Agarilytica rhodophyticola: one gene and its partner. The protein of the gene in region 1 interacts with the protein of each later gene in a pairwise test. Links are inferred from orthologs where the notes say so. Each region holds a gene or a part of one and is shown in the gene's direction. Other genes may lie near its edges. The genes, in order: ftsZ and BVC89_RS03090.

The links.
Region 2: the proteins of ftsZ (region 1) and BVC89_RS03090 interact in binary tests that used the Bacillus subtilis proteins (3 or more experiments, as listed by UniProt). The link is inferred for Agarilytica rhodophyticola from one-to-one orthologs.

What each region holds. Positions count from the first base shown.
Region 1 is NZ_CP020038.1:2,257,472-2,266,603, forward strand. Bases 2,342-5,120 are described here. They hold ftsZ (cell division protein FtsZ), read left to right. Parts: upstream 2,342-3,041; coding sequence 3,042-4,199; downstream 4,200-5,120. Other genes in these bases: ftsA (cell division protein FtsA), read left to right, coding at 2,342-2,998; lpxC (UDP-3-O-acyl-N-acetylglucosamine deacetylase), read left to right, coding at 4,565-5,120. In the rest of the region: BVC89_RS09560 (D-alanine--D-alanine ligase), read left to right, coding at 1-877; BVC89_RS09565 (cell division protein FtsQ/DivIB), read left to right, coding at 896-1,741; more of ftsA, read left to right, coding at 1,766-2,341; more of lpxC, read left to right, coding at 5,121-5,479; BVC89_RS09585 (M23 family metallopeptidase), read left to right, coding at 5,754-6,680; preprotein translocase subunit SecA, read left to right, coding at 6,769-9,132. UniProt on the Bacillus subtilis protein: Essential cell division protein that forms a contractile ring structure (Z ring) at the future cell division site. The regulation of the ring assembly controls the timing and the location of cell division.
Region 2 is NZ_CP020038.1:713,941-723,265, reverse strand. Bases 1,018-3,989 are described here. They hold BVC89_RS03090 (cell division protein ZapA), read left to right. Parts: upstream 1,018-2,345; coding sequence 2,346-2,633; downstream 2,634-3,989. Other genes in these bases: BVC89_RS30490 (hypothetical protein), read right to left, coding at 3,764-3,895; BVC89_RS03080 (5-formyltetrahydrofolate cyclo-ligase), read left to right, coding at 3,101-3,682; BVC89_RS03095 (TIGR02449 family protein), read left to right, coding at 2,126-2,335; BVC89_RS03100 (UPF0149 family protein), read right to left, coding at 1,207-1,806; pepP (Xaa-Pro aminopeptidase), read right to left, coding at 1,018-1,203. Also shown: more of pepP, read right to left, coding at 1-1,017; BVC89_RS03075 (arylesterase), read right to left, coding at 4,226-4,945; BVC89_RS03070 (ABC transporter ATP-binding protein), read left to right, coding at 4,944-5,609; BVC89_RS03065 (ABC transporter permease), read left to right, coding at 5,688-8,192; BVC89_RS03060 (DUF4442 domain-containing protein), read left to right, coding at 8,203-8,664; BVC89_RS03055 (S-(hydroxymethyl)glutathione dehydrogenase/class III alcohol dehydrogenase), read left to right, coding at 8,800-9,325. UniProt on the Bacillus subtilis protein: Activator of cell division through the inhibition of FtsZ GTPase activity, therefore promoting FtsZ assembly into bundles of protofilaments necessary for the formation of the division Z ring.

The sequences.
Region 1 (9,132 bases):
TTCGGCAGAGCGCGAAATTTCGCTGTTAAGTGGCGAAACTGTTTTATGTGGCTTATTGGATGCCGGCGTTGACGCTATTGGCGTGGACGTATCGAAAAATATGGTCAGTGAGTTGATTGCCATTAAATGCGATAGAGTGTTTATTGCTCTACACGGTATTGGTGGTGAGGACGGAAAAGCACAAGCACTGCTTGAGCTTTTGGATATTCCCTACACCGGCAGCGGTGTTGCTGCTTCGGCGGTAGCCCTTGATAAATTGAAAACTAAACATATATGGCAAGGCGTAGGTTTACCTACACCAAAATATGCCGTGTTAAGTGAATCAAGTGACTGGTCTTCAGTACTGGATAATCTTGGCGGTGAAGTTTTTGTAAAACCTGCTAATGAAGGTTCCAGTTTAGGAATATGTTGTGCTTGTACAGCCGATGAATTGAAAGAAGCCTATTTAAATGCGCTTCCCTTCGATAAAAACGTTATAGCTGAGACAAAAATCACAGGCAGAGAATTTTCTGTGAGTATATTAAACGGTGTTGCATTACCGGCTATAGAATTAAAAACCAATAATGTATTTTACGATTACGATGCCAAATACTTCTCTGACGAAACTCAGTACATATTTCCAGAGGATTTAACTCGGCGAGAACAAGAGGATTTATCAGCACTAGCAATACAAGCTTTTTGCGCTCTGGACTGTCAAGCCTGGGGGCGAGTAGATTTTATGCAAGATCAAGAAGGCAAATTTTATCTGTTGGAAGTAAATACCATACCGGGCATGACTAGTCACAGTATTTATCCTATGTCGGCTAAAAAAATAGGCTTGGAGCTTGGTGAGCTTTTATTAGAAATACTTGCAACTACAACAGACGCTAGTGCTTAAATTGATTGTTTAAATACTATGAAAAAGACGCGTAAATACGATAAACAGCAAGGAAAAAAGGCCGATGGAGCTCGTGCTAGCGCTCGCGGAGCCACTAGACAGCCAAATAAAGAGGAAAAGCCGCCTTTTAAATGGGGACGTTTTGTTGTTTTGGCAGCTTTTTTGGCCAGTGTCGCTTACGGCGGTAGCCAAGTGCATTGGCAAAGCATTTATCAAAAGGCGTCAGCGGCGGCTAATCGCCCATTAGCAAATGTAAAAATTGAGAGTGACTTTAAGTTTGTATCGCAACAACAGTTACAAGATATTATATCCTCAAGACTCAATGGGAGTTTCGTGGATTTGGATTTGGGCGATGTCAAACTAACAATTGAAAAAAATCCATGGATTGAAGAAGTATCAATCGAGCGAATTTGGCCAGATAGTATTAAACTTAAAATTAAGGAGCATCGTCCTATCGCTCGTTGGAATGACAATGGTTATATCAGCCATGATGGAAAATTAGTTATTGTTGAGTCCAATGAAAATTTAATGCACTTGCCTTTGTTATCAGGTGCATTGGCACAAAGTCATGAGTTAACTAAAAATTATTTAGTATTCACGGAAATTTTGGAAAATAGTCAACTAAAAGTAACGGGGATTAGTGTCGATAACAAAGGTTCGTGGAAAATCAAGATCGATGAAACTTTTAGTTTAGTTTTGGGTAGACAACGCATTTATGAGAGGTTAGAAAATTTTCAATACGTGTATGAACAACATCTTAAAGAACAAAAAACAAACATCTTGCGTATTGACATGCGTTATCAGCAAGGCTTGGCAGTGAAATGGAAAGAGTCGGCCTTGGTTGCCGCAAGTGCAGCACAATAATTATGAAATTTTTAGGGTGAGACGATGGCGAATTCAAGCGGAGGAAGAATGATTGTAGGTTTGGACATAGGAACGTCCAAGGTTGTGGCTATCGTCGGAGAAATCTCTCCAACAAACGAGTTGTCGATAGTTGGCATTGGCTCGCATAAATCTGTGGGTCTTAAAAAAGGTGTCGTGGTGAATATTGAGTCGACTGTACAGTCGATTCAGCGTGCAGTAGAAGAAGCGGAATTAATGGCGGGGTGTCAAATTCACTCAGTATTTGTAGGGATTGCCGGCAGCCATATTCGCAGTCTTAATTCACATGGCATTGTGGCGATTAAAGATCGCGAAGTGTATCCGCAAGATCTTGATCGTGTTATCGATGCTGCACAAGCAGTAGCGATTCCAGCAGATCAAAAAATCCTGCATATTTTACCGCAGGAATATTTGATCGATGACCAAGAAGGGGTGAAAGAGCCGCTTGGTATGTCAGGTGTTAGGCTAGAAGCAAAAGTTCATTTAGTGACTTGTGCCGTCAATGCTTCACAAAATATTGAAAAATGTATTCGCCGTTGTGGCCTTGAAGTAGAAGACATTATTTTAGAACAACTCGCTTCGAGTTATTCGGTGTTAACAGATGATGAAAAAGAATTAGGCGTTTGTTTAGTTGATATTGGCGGTGGCACGACAGATATTGCTATTTTTACAGAGGGTGCTATCCGTCATACCGGTGTTATTCCAATTGCTGGAGATCAGGTAACCAACGATATAGCTATGGCCTTGCGCACGCCAACGCAACATGCTGAAGAAATAAAAATACGTTATGCCTGTGCTTTGGCGAAACTTACAGGTATAGAAGAAACCATTAAAGTGCCAAGCGTTGGAGACCGGCCGGCGAGAGATTTATCCAGACAAGCTTTAGCAGAAGTGGTGGAGCCTCGCTACGATGAGTTGTTCACCCTGGTGCAAGCGGAATTAAGGCGTAGCGGTTATGAAGATTTAATTGCTGCAGGTATTGTTTTGACCGGTGGCACATCCAAAATGGAAGGTGTTATTGATCTGGCCGAAGAAATTTTTCACATGCCTGTGCGTTTAGGCGCGCCGCAAGATATACAAGGTTTAAAAGATATAGTTAACAATCCGATTTATTCTACAGGAGTTGGCCTATTGGTATACGGTAAAGACAAAGAAAAAGGTGTGCAGGGATCTTTTGTAAGCGAAGAGAGTGAAAGCACAATGAGCAAAATTAAATCGTGGTTTAGAAAAAATTTTTAAATTTTTTCAAAAAAGAATTTAAGGGGAAAGAAGAGGAACGCATATGTTTGAATTAGTTGATAATATCCCACAAAATGCAGTGATAAAAGTCGTCGGGATTGGCGGCGGCGGCGGCAACGCTGTTAAGCACATGATTTCAAACTCGATAGAAGGTGTTGAGTTTATTTGTGCAAATACGGACTCTCAAGCACTGAAAGATATCAATGCCGATACGGTGTTACAGCTTGGTAGTGGTATCACTAAAGGTCTTGGTGCGGGAGCCAATCCCGAGATTGGACGTCAAGCGGCGATGGAAGATAAAGAGCGCATTGCCGAAGTGCTTGATGGTTCGGATATGGTATTCATTACCGCTGGTATGGGTGGTGGTACTGGTACCGGTGGTGCTCCGGTTGTGGCTGAAGTGGCTCGCGAGCTGGGGATTTTAACCGTTGCCGTAGTGACTAAGCCTTTTCCTTTTGAAGGTAAAAAGAGAATGGCGCTTGCAGAAGAAGGTATTAAGCAATTGCAAGATCGCGTCGACTCATTAATTACCATACCTAATGAAAAGTTACTTGCTGTGCTCGGTAAAACCACCAGCTTGCTTGATGCATTTAAGTCAGCAAATGACGTATTACTGGGAGCAGTGCAAGGTATTGCGGATCTTATTATCCGTCCCGGTATGATCAATGTTGACTTTGCCGATGTTCGCACCGTGATGTCAGAAATGGGCATGGCAATGATGGGCAGCGGTCATGCTACCGGTGAGCAACGTGCGAGAGAAGCTGCTGAATCTGCAATTCGAAGCCCACTATTAGAAGATGTTAATCTGCAGGGGGCTCGTGGTATTCTTGTTAATATCACCGCAGGTATGGATCTATCTTTAGGCGAGTTTTCCGAGGTGGGTGATACCATTGAAGAATTTGCTTCCAGTGATGCGACTGTTGTTGTTGGTACCGTGATTGAGCCTGAGATGACAGACGAGATTCGCGTAACTGTTGTTGCCACAGGTTTAGGCGGGCCGATTGCTAAAGAAAAGCTTGAAACTAAAGTGGTTGTGGATAATACCCGTGGTGCCGATGGTCAGCCAAATTATGCCGCTCTCGATCGTCCACCTGCTTTACGCGCGAAAAAAGCGGCGACAGCTCAAAACAAGCAAACGCCACCTGCAGATGATATGGAATATTTAGATATCCCTGCTTTTTTGCGTAAGCAAGCCGATTAAGTTTTTGATGCATTCTTCTTAAGTTCTAAGGAAAAGATTTAGGGAGCATGTTTTAGAGAGCAACTCGATGCTGGATTATTGTTATCCAGCACGGAATTCCCCGTTCCGTATTGCGTTTCGTGTTACTTAGTTGCTCTCGAACTTTAGGTATGTTGGCGTGTCGAATATCTAGTTTTCATAAGGACGAGCCTACACAAGGAAAGGGTTAACTATAGGCGTAGATAGATTGATACGTGAAAATTAAGCATAGGTTGGACTATTACTTTTTATTGCTGTTTAATACGTAGCCAAATATTTGGACATAGTATCAGCTTCTGGTAAGATGCGCGGCCTTTTCGACAGTCGTTTTAATAGAGACCCTTCGTATGATCAAACAAAGAACCCTTAAAAATGAGATCCGAGCCACAGGTGTTGGTTTGCATACGGGGCAAAAGATTCATTTAACACTAAGGCCTGCGCCAATCGATTATGGCATTGTCTTTAGACGGGTTGACCTTGATCCCGCAGTTGATATTAAAGCTGCCGCTGAAAATGTTGGCGATACCACGCTGTCCACTACACTTATGAACGGTGAGGTTCGAGTATCCACCGTCGAACATTTAATGTCAGCGATGGCAGGTCTCGGTATCGATAATGCCATAGTTGAAGTTAGCGCCGATGAAGTACCCATTATGGATGGCAGTGCAGGGCCTTTTGTATTTTTGATTCAGTCAGCAGGCATACAAGAGCAAAACGCTGCTAAGAAATTCATCCGCATTAAAAAGAAACTAACGATCAAAGATGGTGATAAAGAGACAACTTTTCTGCCCTTTGATGGTTTTAAGGTTAATTTTAGTATAGATTTTGATCATCCAGTATTTAAAGACAGGAAATTAGACGCCAATGTCGACTTTTCAAGCACTTCTTTTGTTAAGGAAGTGTCCAGAGCACGCACTTTTGGTTTTATGCATGAAGTGGAATACCTGCGCTCCAAAGGTCTTGCTAAGGGTGGCAGTGTTGATAATGCCATCATTGTTGATAAATATCGGATATTGAATGAAGACGGTTTACGTTACGAAGATGAATTTGTTAAACATAAAATACTAGATGCAATCGGTGATCTATATTTACTTGGCACCAGTTTAATTGGTGAATATCGCGCACATAAATCTGGTCACGCACTCAACAACAAATCTCTGCTTGAGTTAATCAAGCGCACCGATACCTGGGATTTGGTCACTTTTGAAGAAGATAACGAATCTCCAATCTCTTATATAAAACCACTTGCGGCGGCGGTTTAGGCCTATATTTATAGTGGTTTTAGGCCAAATCACTACTTGGCTGTAAAAATCATCAACTGTCAATATTGGTATTTAATAAAAATTTGTGCCATGATTCACATCCTTTAACGAGAGTGGGTGACGGAAATGGGGACTTGTTCGTTGCCAAAAGAATAAATTTTATGCGTCTTTAGTACAAATTGGGATGCTTTTGTACTTATTTGGGTGTACTTGTTTAAGTGTGTTATATACTTAGAATTACTCGGAAAGACCAAATTTATCGATTTTTTGCCAGATGAAGATCATTGTTATAAGCAAGCGTCATAACAGCACCCGCAGTTTTAATGTTGGCGGGTGGACCCGTGCCTTTTTATCAATCTGTCTTCTCGGAATACCTATCGGCTCCTACCTGGGCTACCACAAGCTACTTAAAAACGACAAAAACATAGATTCCAGCATTACTCAAGCTTGGGTAAGTGCGCTCGACAAGCAAGAACAAGAAGTCAAAGATGTAAAACAAGAAGCTGAACGTAAGTTGGCCGCGCTGACATTAAGAGTCGCTGAATTGCAGGCTAGAGTTGTACGACTAGACGCTTTGGGCGAACGATTGACCACAATGGCCAAGTTAGACAAAGGCGAATTTGACTTTAGCCGCGTGCCCGCACTTGGTGGTCCCGAACTTGCCCTTGATGATGAATCCCTGGCGAGCCAGAATGATCTGCAATTATTGCTTGGTCAGCTGGGCGCAAAAATTGAAGATCGACAACAGCAACTCGATGTACTTGAGGCTCTGTTGGCGAAACGTAAGTTGCAGAGCGATGTTTTCCTCGCTGGTCGACCGATCAAGTCTGGCTGGATGTCTTCCAAATTTGGTCGTAGGACTGATCCATTTACTGGGCGTATTGCTTGGCATGCCGGAGTGGATTTTGCCGGTAAGCAAGGCTCTGATATTGTATCTGTTGCAGCGGGTGTCGTGACCTGGTCGGGTGAACGTTATGGTTATGGCCAGATGGTAGAAGTGAATCACGGCAACGGTTTCACTACACGTTATGCCCATTGTAAAGAAAACTTAGTAAAAGTTGGCGATATTATTAAAAAAGGCCAAGTAATTGCCCTTATGGGGTCAAGTGGTCGCTCAACTGGTCCTCACGTCCACTTCGAAGTCTATAAACATGGCCGAGCTGTCGATCCGTCCACATATATTCATCGCGCAAGTCGCTGAATCCTCCTATATAATTCCCACCCCCTCGAAAAACAATATTTAGTAACCATATAGTGGTAATACTCAAACCACGTTATTTGGACGTCATATGTTAGCAAAAACTTTTAGAGCTGTTTTTGGGTCAAAAAACGATCGTGAAATAAAACGCATGGGCAAGGTCGTTAAGAAAATTAATGAATTAGAAGCGACCTATGAAGCACTAGACGCAGATGCCCTGAAAGCAAAAACGGCAGAGTTTAGAGAGCGTTTCAATAAAGGGGAAACTCTAGATCAGATTCTCCCGGACGCTTTTGCTGCTGTCAGAGAGGCGAGTAAGCGCTTTATGGGAATGCGTCACTTTGACGTACAGCTTATGGGAGGCATGACCTTACACGAAGGCCGTATTGCAGAAATGCGTACCGGTGAAGGTAAAACTTTGATGTCTACCCTGGCGGCATATCTCAATGCTATTCCGGGAAATGGTGTCCATATCGTTACCGTTAACGACTATCTTGCCGCGCGGGATGCTAACTGGATGAAGCCTTTATATGAGGCGCTGGATCTGAAGGTAGGTGTTATTGTTTCGATGCAACACCCAGAAGACAAGCGCGCTGCTTACGATGCGGACATTACCTATGGCACCAACAATGAATTTGGTTTTGATTATTTGCGCGACAATATGGCTTTGCGTAAAGAGGATCGCATGCAGCGTTCCCACAGTTTTGCTGTGGTGGACGAAGTAGACTCAATCCTTATTGACGAGGCTAGAACTCCTTTAATTATTTCTGGTGCGGCGGAAGATAGTTCTGAGTTATACCGCACGATGAACAAGTTAATTCCTTCTTTGGTAGAACAGCCTCAACAACCGGAAGGCGTCGAAGAGCCGATCGAGATTACAGGCCACTTCACCATCGACGAGAAATTACGCCAGATAGAGCTGACCGAGATCGGCCATCAGTTAGTCGAAGAGTGGTTATCGAAAAATAATTTACTGGAAGAGAATGATAGCTTATATAACGCCGGTAACTTAAGCCTTTTGCACCACGTCCATTCGGCATTGAAAGCACATAAGCTGTTTAACAACGACGTCGAATACATCATCCAAAATGGTCAGGTTGTATTAATTGACGAACATACAGGTCGTACTATGCCTGGCCGTCGTTTATCTGAAGGGCTGCATCAGGCGATCGAAGCGAAGGAAGGGGTGGAAATTCAGGCAGAAAGCCAAACACTTGCTTCCACAACTTTCCAGAATTACTTCCGTATCTATGAAAAATTAGCCGGTATGACTGGTACAGCGGATACCGAAGCCTATGAATTCAAGCAGATTTACAACCTTGAAGTGGTTGTTATTCCACCCAATAAAACGATTGCCCGGCAAGATTTAAATGACCTTGTCTACCTAAGTATTGATGAAAAATACGACGCTATCATTGCCGATATCAAGGAGTTTCGTAGCAAAAATGCGCCTGTTTTGGTGGGAACGGCCTCTGTTGAAACGTCAGAAGCTATGTCTCGACGTTTAAAATCTGCTGGTATACAACACGAAGTATTAAACGCCAAACAACACGAAAGAGAAGCCTATATTATTGCCCAGGCCGGAATACCTGGTGCGGTAACTATTGCCACCAACATGGCTGGTCGTGGAACTGATATTGTCTTGGGAGGAAACTGGGAAGCAGAAATCGCACAGTTAAAAGAGCCCTCTGATGCTCAGGTTGCCAGCATTAAGGAAGATTGGAAGAAACGTCATGAGACCGTTCTTGCAGCAGGTGGCTTACATATTATCGGCACCGAGCGTCATGAATCGCGCCGTATCGATAATCAGCTGCGTGGCCGTGCTGGTAGACAAGGTGATCCAGGTTTATCGCGTTTTTATCTATCTCTGGAAGATAATCTAATGCGTATCTTTGCCTCAGAAAGAGTGCGCAATTTCATGCAAGCTTTGGGGATGGAAAAAGGGGAGGCCATCGAACACCGTATGGTAACCAACGCCATTGAAAAAGCGCAGAGAAAAGTTGAAGCCCGCAATTTTGACTATCGTAAGCAAGTATTGGAATACGATGATGTGGCGAATGATCAGCGCCGAGTTATCTATACCCAGCGTAATGAGTTGTTAGAATCTGATGATATTGAAAACGCCATCGCCGGTATTCGAGATGATGTGGTCAACAATGTAATTTCTGGTTTTGTGCCGCCTCAGAGTATTGAAGAGCAATGGAATATTGAAGGTTTGGAGCGTGCCCTAGAAGACGATTTCGGTATTAAATTGACGATCCAAAAATGGCTTGATGAAGACGATAATTTGTTTGAAGAGCCCCTACGTAAGAAAATTGTCGAGGCTGTAGACGCCGTCTACCTCCAGAAAGCTGAGCGTTTTGGTGACATTATCCGCACCCTTGAAAAGCAGATTATGTTGCAAGTGCTGGATACATTGTGGAAGGAACATTTGCAGAATATGGATTACTTACGT
Region 2 (9,325 bases), 1.5 Mb from region 1 along the record:
ACCACGCCATTTAGCTGGCACATCAGTGTTATCTGGTGAAATATAAATCCCAGGCTCTACTGTCATCACCATACCTGCTTCCAGCACGCGCCATTCGCCACCAACTTTGTAGTCACCAACATCGTGAACGTCCATGCCGATCCAGTGGCCAATACGGTGCATGTAAAAGTCTTTATAAGCTTCCTGCTCAATTAACTCGTCTACATCACCTTGCAGCAGCCCCAGGCCCACTAGGCCTTCGGTAATTACTTTTACTGATGCGTCATGAGGTTCATTCCAGTGGTTACCCGGCACAACCTTGTCAATAGCCGCTAGTTGGGCCGCCAGTACAACTTCATATACCGCCGCTTGCTCTTTGCTAAATTTGCCATTCACAGGAAATGTCCTGGTGATATCCGAGGCATAATTCTCATATTCACACCCGGCGTCAATTAATACTAAGTCGCCAGACTTCAATTTATCTCCATTCCCTACGTAGTGCAAAATACAAGCATTTTTACCGCCACCGACAATGGCGTTATAAGCTTGGTAACGTCCACCTTGCATAGCACAGACATGCATAATTTCAGCTTCCAACTGATACTCCAGCATACCGGGCTTACAGATTTCCATAGCGCGCTTATGAGCCGATGCCGAAATTTGCGCAGCTCGCTCCATAATTCTTGATTCTTCCGCGCTTTTGTACAAACGAACATCGTGCAAGATATGATCTAAATCTAAGAATTCACCTGGGGATGAAGCACCTGCACGCACATTCGCACGAATGGCATTGACCCAATCCATAACATGTTTATCAAATGCCGCATTTTTACCTAAGGTATAATAAACACGTTCGCGTCCTTCAATCAGACCGGGCAGAATTTCATCAATATCCCCAATAGGAAAAGCATCGTCGGCGCCATAGTGAGCGCAAACACCTTCTGGGCCTTCACGAAAGCCATCCCAAATTTCCCGCTCCCGATCTTTTTCACGGCAAAAATAGACCACCTCGCCATGTTCTCTCTCAGGAATCAGCACCAGCACAGATTCAGGCTCTTGGAAGCCAGAGAGGTATAAAAAATCGCTGTCTTGACGGAAGGGATAATCAGTATCACGACTGCGCACCTTTTCACTTCCCGAAGGCAAAATAGCAATGCTATTAGGCTCCATCATGCTCATTAGTTGCTTACGTCGACGGCTGTATTCTGCTTTACTAATACTCATATTTTAGTGAACCACATTATTCTTATCATTTGCGCTATTGTCATTTGAGTCATTCTGATTTGAGTTACTCTCAGATAATTCAGTATAAACCGTTAGCACAGCTACTTTGACATACTCTACAAGTTCTAACCAATAGGCCTCATTTTCTTCTAGATCGTCATCTTCGTCTACGCTTACCAAGCTTATTTGCGCTAAATCGCGCAATGCATCGGCTACTTCGGGGCTTAGGCTTGCTTCGCCACTCAAACCTGAGACACCTAATCCGTGCAACAAGCCTTGACACCAGTATCCAAGTTCTTGGGTGCGCCGAGTAATCGTCGACTCATCTCCTGGCAACATAGGCATGAAGGAAAAATTCACATCTTCAAGCAGACGTGCGGTCAATTCGTAGAGTGCAATTAAATTACTCTGCTGCTCCTCATTTAAGGTAATGTGAGCAAGATCCATAAAGTCTAAAGCAACACTTCGCCACTCTTCTTCTGACAAGGCCTTGCCACCGCATAATAGACCGCAGAGCATACCCTGCAGCTCAGCCGGTGAGTTAACTGAGCCAATATTGAGGAGCATTTCATTAAGGACAAAAAAGTCGAGGTTGTTTTGCATATTGTATTTCCAAAAATCTAGCATGAAATGCTACCATTTTTGCGCTATCAAAGGATCAAAATATGAGTAGTTACCCAGCTTTTTTGATAAAAAAGCTATACTTTTCTAGAATTCACTTTAACATCGGTAAGTGCGCCTTAGAAAACATACATATAACACAACAAAGTATAGAATTAATGCAGTGTTAGTAATATCGCTATGGCAACTGATGCCTGTTGTAGCCAGTGTTTATATGACCCAGAACGCAAGATACAAAGCCAGAATTTAATACTTAAGTTAACAGTCAATTAGTCAGTATAAGAAAGGTACGATTGAAAACATGGCCACGTCGTTGATTAAAAATGTGGAAGGTAAGCTCGATGAGCTTATTCGTATTTGCAGTCGCCTGGAGAAAGAGAACTCAACCTTGAGAGCAAAAGAAGAAGGTTGGCAGCAAGAACGCAAGCGCCTTATGGAAAAAAATGAAATTGCCAGGGCGCGGGTTGAAGCCATGATACAACATTTAAAGACATTAGAAACGGAGTCTTGAGAGAATTGATATGAGTGAAGTTTCCACAGCATACGTCCATATATTGGAGAAGGAATACCAAGTTGCTTGTCCACATGATGAACGTCCCGCACTTAATCGAGCGGCGGCGGAACTGGATAAGCGTATGCGCGCCATTAAGTCTTCAGGCACAATCGTGGGGCTGGAACGCATTGCCGTAATGACAGCATTAAATTTATGCCATGAACTGCAAAAAGTTCAACGTAATACTCCACCGGATGATACAGAAGCGCTTGAGCGAATTGCCAAAAAGCTTGATGAGGCTTTAGGCAAAGAATAAATTGCATGAGAGTCCCTGGTTTCAATCTAGAGATTCTCTTGACTACCCTTGGCACTGGATTGACACAAGTAAAGCTCAATATAATCGATACTTTTAAAATTTACATAGATTAATTGAACTTTCCTTAAAGTTATAAGTATCTTTCACAAAGCTTTAACAATTTAAACTTTATTCTCATTTTACCTTTGTCAAGACTACCCCTGAAAATTCTCAGTGCTATACTCGTTAATAACCTGAGGTGTTTGCCAGTTGGCTATATCCCTGAGCCGATAATACCTTTTTCGGAGGTGATGTGTTTTATTGGTGTGCATATCCGCTAGACGGAGAGCCTTATATACTGCCGTCCCCTCCCCCTTGAACTCTTCGGTTCAAGGTTATGCCAACAGCGGCATCTTGGGCCATTTAATTTCTTATCACTTTATTAGTATGCATAAAAAATTTATTGCATAACACGATGATATTATTCTTTGAATAAATCTACTGTTCGTCACCTTACCCGAAAGAAGAGACAAGCACTTTCTGTTCAGCAACAAAGGTTAGCTTCCCAAAGACTTTTGCTTAAACTGGCACAGCACCCCCTTTTTCGAAATGCAAAAAATATTGGCTTTTATATTGCGAGTGACGGTGAAATTTCACCCGACCAACTTTTGTCACTAGCTTTGAAGCTAGGCAAACACTGCTATCTGCCTTCTGTAAAAGAAAAAGGAAACATGACTTTTCGCCTATACCAAGGGAAAAGTAAGCTGGTTACAAATCGTTATGGAATTTCGCAACCTGATATTACCTGCCAAATAATAGCAGCACATCAACTTGATCTAGTCTTCGTTCCACTCGTTGCGTTTGACCAAAGGGGCAATCGCTTAGGAATGGGAGGTGGATATTATGATCGTTACTTTGCGTTTAAAAAAAGATATAGCCGTTTGGGGCCAGATTTAGTCGGCTTGGCTCACCGATGCCAACAGGTAGATGGTCTTGTATCAGATATTTGGGATATCCCAATGCGTTGTATAGCGACAGACGAAAGAATACAGAGAGTTTTTAAAGGTTAGCGAAGGAAGTGACTTTAATGCCAGAGGCTATACTACTTATCACTTCCATATCCATTTTGCTTTACTATTATTTTTATATTGTTACTTTCCTTGTTGTAACGCCACGGGTGTTTCTTGTTCAGAATAGCCAAGCATATCTGAGACATTAACCGTGCTCAGTAACAAGCCCAAAACGAACACAATAGCGGCTAAAGTCAATACATCATTTTTCATAACACGGCCCTAATGACTACTTTTGTAATTTATAGTTGTGTTAAATGGATTTTAAGGTTTAAAAGAAAGTAGATTTATACAGCTTTCGTCTAAATCTTTCAAACCGCATCTAAATCCCTTGACTGATCACATTTTAACCATAGACTACATTTTTCAAAAAAAAAAGCTGCCACACTATTATAACTAGTGAAATATAGCGATAGTAAGTGTTCACGTGAAAATTCTAGAAACTCTTAGCAAAATTTATGAAAAAAATTGCATTTACCCCATAATTTATGATTATCAATAACCAAACTGCACGAAATATTCGAAAGTTGATAACTCAAACCGCTATGATTTCGAAAGAACCTTCGCTAATACAGGCCATACATTTTCCAATACAATAGGTTGTCCCTCCGCTCGGGGATGGATACCATCCTCTTGCATCAAAGTTGGGTAACCTGCCACTTTATCCAACAGAAATGGCACCAGAGGCAGCTTATACTTATCTGCCAAAGTCTGGTATTGCTGAAAAAATGGTTGTGTATAACGACGTCCTAAATTGGGAGGGATTTGAATACCAATTAACACGACTTGGGCACCCGAAGAGGTAGCCATCGTGATTAACCGATCAAGGTTTTTTGTGATATACGAGACCGGCTTACCTTGTAAACCGTCATTTCCCCCCAATTCAAGCATAACAATATCTGGGTTGTGCGAGGCCAACGACTGCTTCATGATTTGAATGCCTGCCGCAGTTGTTGCTCCACTGACCGAAGCATTGATGACTTGGTAGGGATAGTTGTTATCCTTCAGCTTTTCTCTCAGCAGGTGAACCCAGCCCTGCTGAGCAGATAATTTATAGGCAGCACTCAGGCTATCGCCAACCACAAGGATCTTTTTCTGCGTTTGGGCATCCAAAGGCGCTTGTTGCTGCGAATAAACGCTGATTGAAAATGTGAAACATACTAATGTCAGTACCAATAGACTAAGGTGAAGCAACCTAGCTGCAATATTTTGTCTGTGCATGTTTTGTTTTAGCGTGTTTGACTTCAAATAGGAATAATGCATGATCAAAGCTCTACAATTACATCAACAAGTGCCAATATCTGATGGAAGTTTGCACATTTTAAAAGGCGTTAGCTTGGAAATCGAAGCCGGCGAAACCGTGGCCATTGTTGGCGCTTCAGGCTCAGGCAAATCAACCTTACTTGGCATGCTCGCAGGCTTGGACATTCCCAGTGCAGGGAAAGTTTACTTGAATCAACACGAAATTACACAGCTCGATGAGGAAGCCCGCGCTCAAGTTCGCAGCCAGTTAGTGTCTTTTGTTTTTCAGAACTTTCAGCTACTGGGCAGCCTCAATGCTCTAGAGAATGTTATGCTGCCACTGGAATTGCGCGGAGAAGATAATCCAGAAGATAAAGCCAAACACTATTTAAATCGCGTAGGCCTGGAACAGCGTATCGACCACTACCCGAACCAACTGTCCGGTGGTGAACAACAACGAGTTGCACTCGCACGTGCCTTTGCGTGCGAAGCTCCCATCATTTTTGCCGACGAACCAACTGGTAATCTCGACACACAGACGGGAGAGAAAGTAGCCCAGTTGCTGTTCGATCTCAATAAGGAAACGGGCACCACACTTGTTTTAGTCACTCACTCCCAGGCATTGGCAGAAAAATGTGACAGACAATTAGAAATGCGTTCCGGCGAGCTATTAGAAGCCGTATAAGTACCAGCCAGAACTTGTGATTGAATGAGTGTAAACAGTCTCTGGACAATATAAGCGAGTAAAGCGAAATCATACATTATGAAAACCTCTTCTTTGGTACGCATGCGCGTGGCACAAAAACTTCTTTGGCGAGACTGGAAAAGCGGTGAGCTGAATATTCTGCTCGCCTCACTTCTATTAGCGGTAGCAACCGTTACCAGTATTAGCCTGTTCACTAGCCGCATACATAATTCCATCAACGAGGAAGCCTCCCACTTTCTCGCGGCGGACGCCAAAATCTCAGGCTCACAAATTATTCCTAACAACTGGCGAGATGAAGCTTTAGAGGCAGGCATCCAAACAGCTCATATCACCCGCTTTCGTGCGATGACATTTTTTAACGATGAAATGACACTCACACAAGTAAAGGCGGTTTCTGATAACTATCCGCTTAAGGGTGAGCTATCCATTTCGGATCAACCCTATCAAGCGAGTACTCAAGTTGCTCATGGCCCCAGACCAGGAGAGGCTTGGTTGGCGCCAAGACTCTTTGGCGTGCTAGGGGTGCAGCCCGGCGACAAAGTGAGCATTGGGGACGCAGACTTTACCGTCTCAGCATCGCTCAACAAGGAGCCTGATAGCGGCCAGAGTTTATTCGGTGTATCTCCTCGCGTGATGATCAATATCGAAGACGTAGAGCGCACTCGCTCCGTGCAAGTGGGCAGTCGCGTGGGCTACGATCTTTTACTCAAAGCTGATGATCAATATATTGCTAACTTCAAAGCCTTGGTGGAAAGTCAGCTGGGAGAGCATTTTAGGTGGACAGGCATTGAATCCGAAAATCGTGGTATCGGTAGTGCCCTCTCTCGAGCAGAGCGCTTTTTATTACTTACAGGCTGTCTAAGTGTGGTTTTATCTGGTGTTGCCATTGCATTAGCTGCAAGACGTTATGCGAAAAGGCAACACAATCAAGTCGCTATATTAAAAACCCTGGGCACAAGCCCCCGTAATATCCTTGGTCTTTATAGCTTACATATCTTATTAATTGGCTTGTTGAGCTTGATTATTGGTGCTTTCTTAGGGTGGTTCCTGCACTGGGGTATTATCACTGCACTGGGAAGCTTGATCCCCACTGAATTGGCGGCACCGTCGCTAACGGCTTACTCTACAGGAGCCATTACAGGCTTTATTGCTTTATGGGCGTTCGCGGCACCTCCCATCTTCTCTTTGCATCAGGTGTTACCAGCGAGCATCTTACGTGAAGAAAAAGATCAGACCCTATCGGCAGGCTGGAGTGGCGGAATTGGTGCCCTAGCAATACTTGTTCTTATGTTTTTTTATAGTCGAGATATTCAACTTACTCTGATCGTCGCTGCAGGGGTTAGTGCCTGTCTTCTGGGTGTAGGCTCACTTTCGGCCATACTAATACTGTTAACTAAAAAAATCGGCAAAAAACTTAGCTACACTTGGCGCTTGGGGCTGTCGAACTTACAGCGCCACCAGCGTTTCAACGCGTTGCAGATTATGATTTTCTCTGTACTGCTAATGCTACTTTTTATCTTGCTCACAGTGCGCACTACCTTGATTGGACAATGGCAACAGCAATTACCTGAAAATACGCCGAACCACTTTGCATTTAATATTTTTCCCGAAGAAACGGATGCGATAAAACGTTTCTTTGACGAGCAGTCCATACTTCCCAACCCCTTCTACCCTATGACTAGAGGTAGGGTTATAAAGGTCAATGACAAGGAAACTAGTGAGATTCTCAAAGATAGTGATAGCGGTATTAATTATGTTCGAGAACTTAACCTGACCTGGTCTCTCACTCCCGGCGAAGACAATCAGATTATCGCCGGCGAATGGTGGGACGACCAAACAGAAACATCGGGTGAACTACTTGTTTCTGCTGAGGAAGATTATGCCGCAGGTTTAGGCATTACCATCGGCGATAGCATCGAGTTTAGTGTCGCAGGAGAAAAAATAACCGCACGCGTAAGCAGTATTAGATCGGTTCAATGGGACTCCATGAACCCCAATTTCTACATGATTTTCAATCAAGCCATTCTAAATGGCGTTGGAGCAAATTGGATTACCAGTTTTTACCTAACGCCAGAACAAAAACCCTTTTTAAATAAGTTGAGCAGATCCTTTCCGACGGTATCCCTGGTAGAGCTGGATCAAACCATCGGCCAGATACAAAGCATTATCAGCAAGGTATCCATGGCGATAGAATTTATTCTGTTTCTTGTATTAGCATCCGGATTTCTGGTGCTCATCACGAGTATACAGGCCACCCTCGATGTTCGTTTCCAAGAAAGCGCCATATTCCGTACACTGGGGGCCAACCGCAAGCTAGTGCGTAAAACCTTACTTATTGAATTCTGTACTCTCGGCTGGTTAGCTGGGTTACTTGCAACATTCGGCACAGAGTTATGTATGTATTTCCTACAAACACGGGTATTTAGTTTAGATTATACAAGCCAGCCCCTGTTATGGGTTTGGGGGCCTTTGCTTAGCGCATTGTTGATAGGCACTATTGGCTGGACTTCTACCAGGAGCGTCACCAATACACCTCCGCTCAATGTGTTAAGGGCTATATAAAGAGTCTACTATGTTTTCATCCCCGAAATGGGCAAAATTCTTCTTAAGCCTTTATCCGCCTTATATTGGTGCCGGTATTCGTATAGATTTTGTCCGCGATGACTGGAAAGAAATACACGCCTCTATGAAAATGCATTGGTACAACCGCAATGCTTTTGGTACGCATTTTGGTGGCAGTTTATATTCAATGGTAGATCCTCAATACCTCCTTATGTTGCTGCATCTGCTGGGCAAGGATTACATTGTGTGGGATAAATCGGCAGATATTAATTTTGTCAAACCCGGCAAAGGAACATTGAAAGCAAAGTTTTTAATTACAGATAAAGATCTTGAAGACATCAAGAAAAACACTGCCGACAATCAAAAATATCTACCGAACTTTTATGTTAGAGTTTTCGACGAAGACAATGACACGGTTGCCGAAATTAATAAAACCGTTTACGTTAGAAAAAAGAAAGCGAGACACTCCTAGACACTAACTAGTGTCAATCCATAAACAGACCCTAGTAAGCCTAAAAGGATACAGTGCCCTAGACCGATGACAACATGTTGTTGATCTAGCAGACGTGTTTGCGGATTGAAACTAAAGAATAACAAGGTAATTCACATGATAAAATCCCGTGCTGCTGTCGCTCTTGCTGCAGGTGCCCCTCTCTCAATCGCAGAAGTTGATGTTGCTGGCCCCAGGAAAGGCGAAGTACTCGTTAAAATTGTTGCTACTGGCGTATGTCACACTGACGCATTTACCTTATCCGGTGCTGATCCAGAAGGTTTATTTCCCAGTATTCTCGGGCATGAAGGTGGCGGTATTGTGGTAGAAGTGGGTGAAGGCGTTACCAGCGTTGCAGTGGACGATCACGTCATTCCGCTTTACACACCTGAGTGTGGCAAGTGTAAGTTTTGTACCAGTGGCAAAACAAACCTTTGCCAAGCTATTCGCACAACACAAGGCCAGGGGCTGATGCCAGACGGTACTAGCCGTTTCTCCCTAGAAGGTAAGCCTCTTTTCCACTATATGGGAACCTCAACATTTTCAGAATATACAATTGTTCCAGAAATCGCACTGGCGAAAATTAGCAAGTCAGCACCTTTGGATAAAGCCTGTTTACTCGGTTGCGGTGTTACCACAGGCA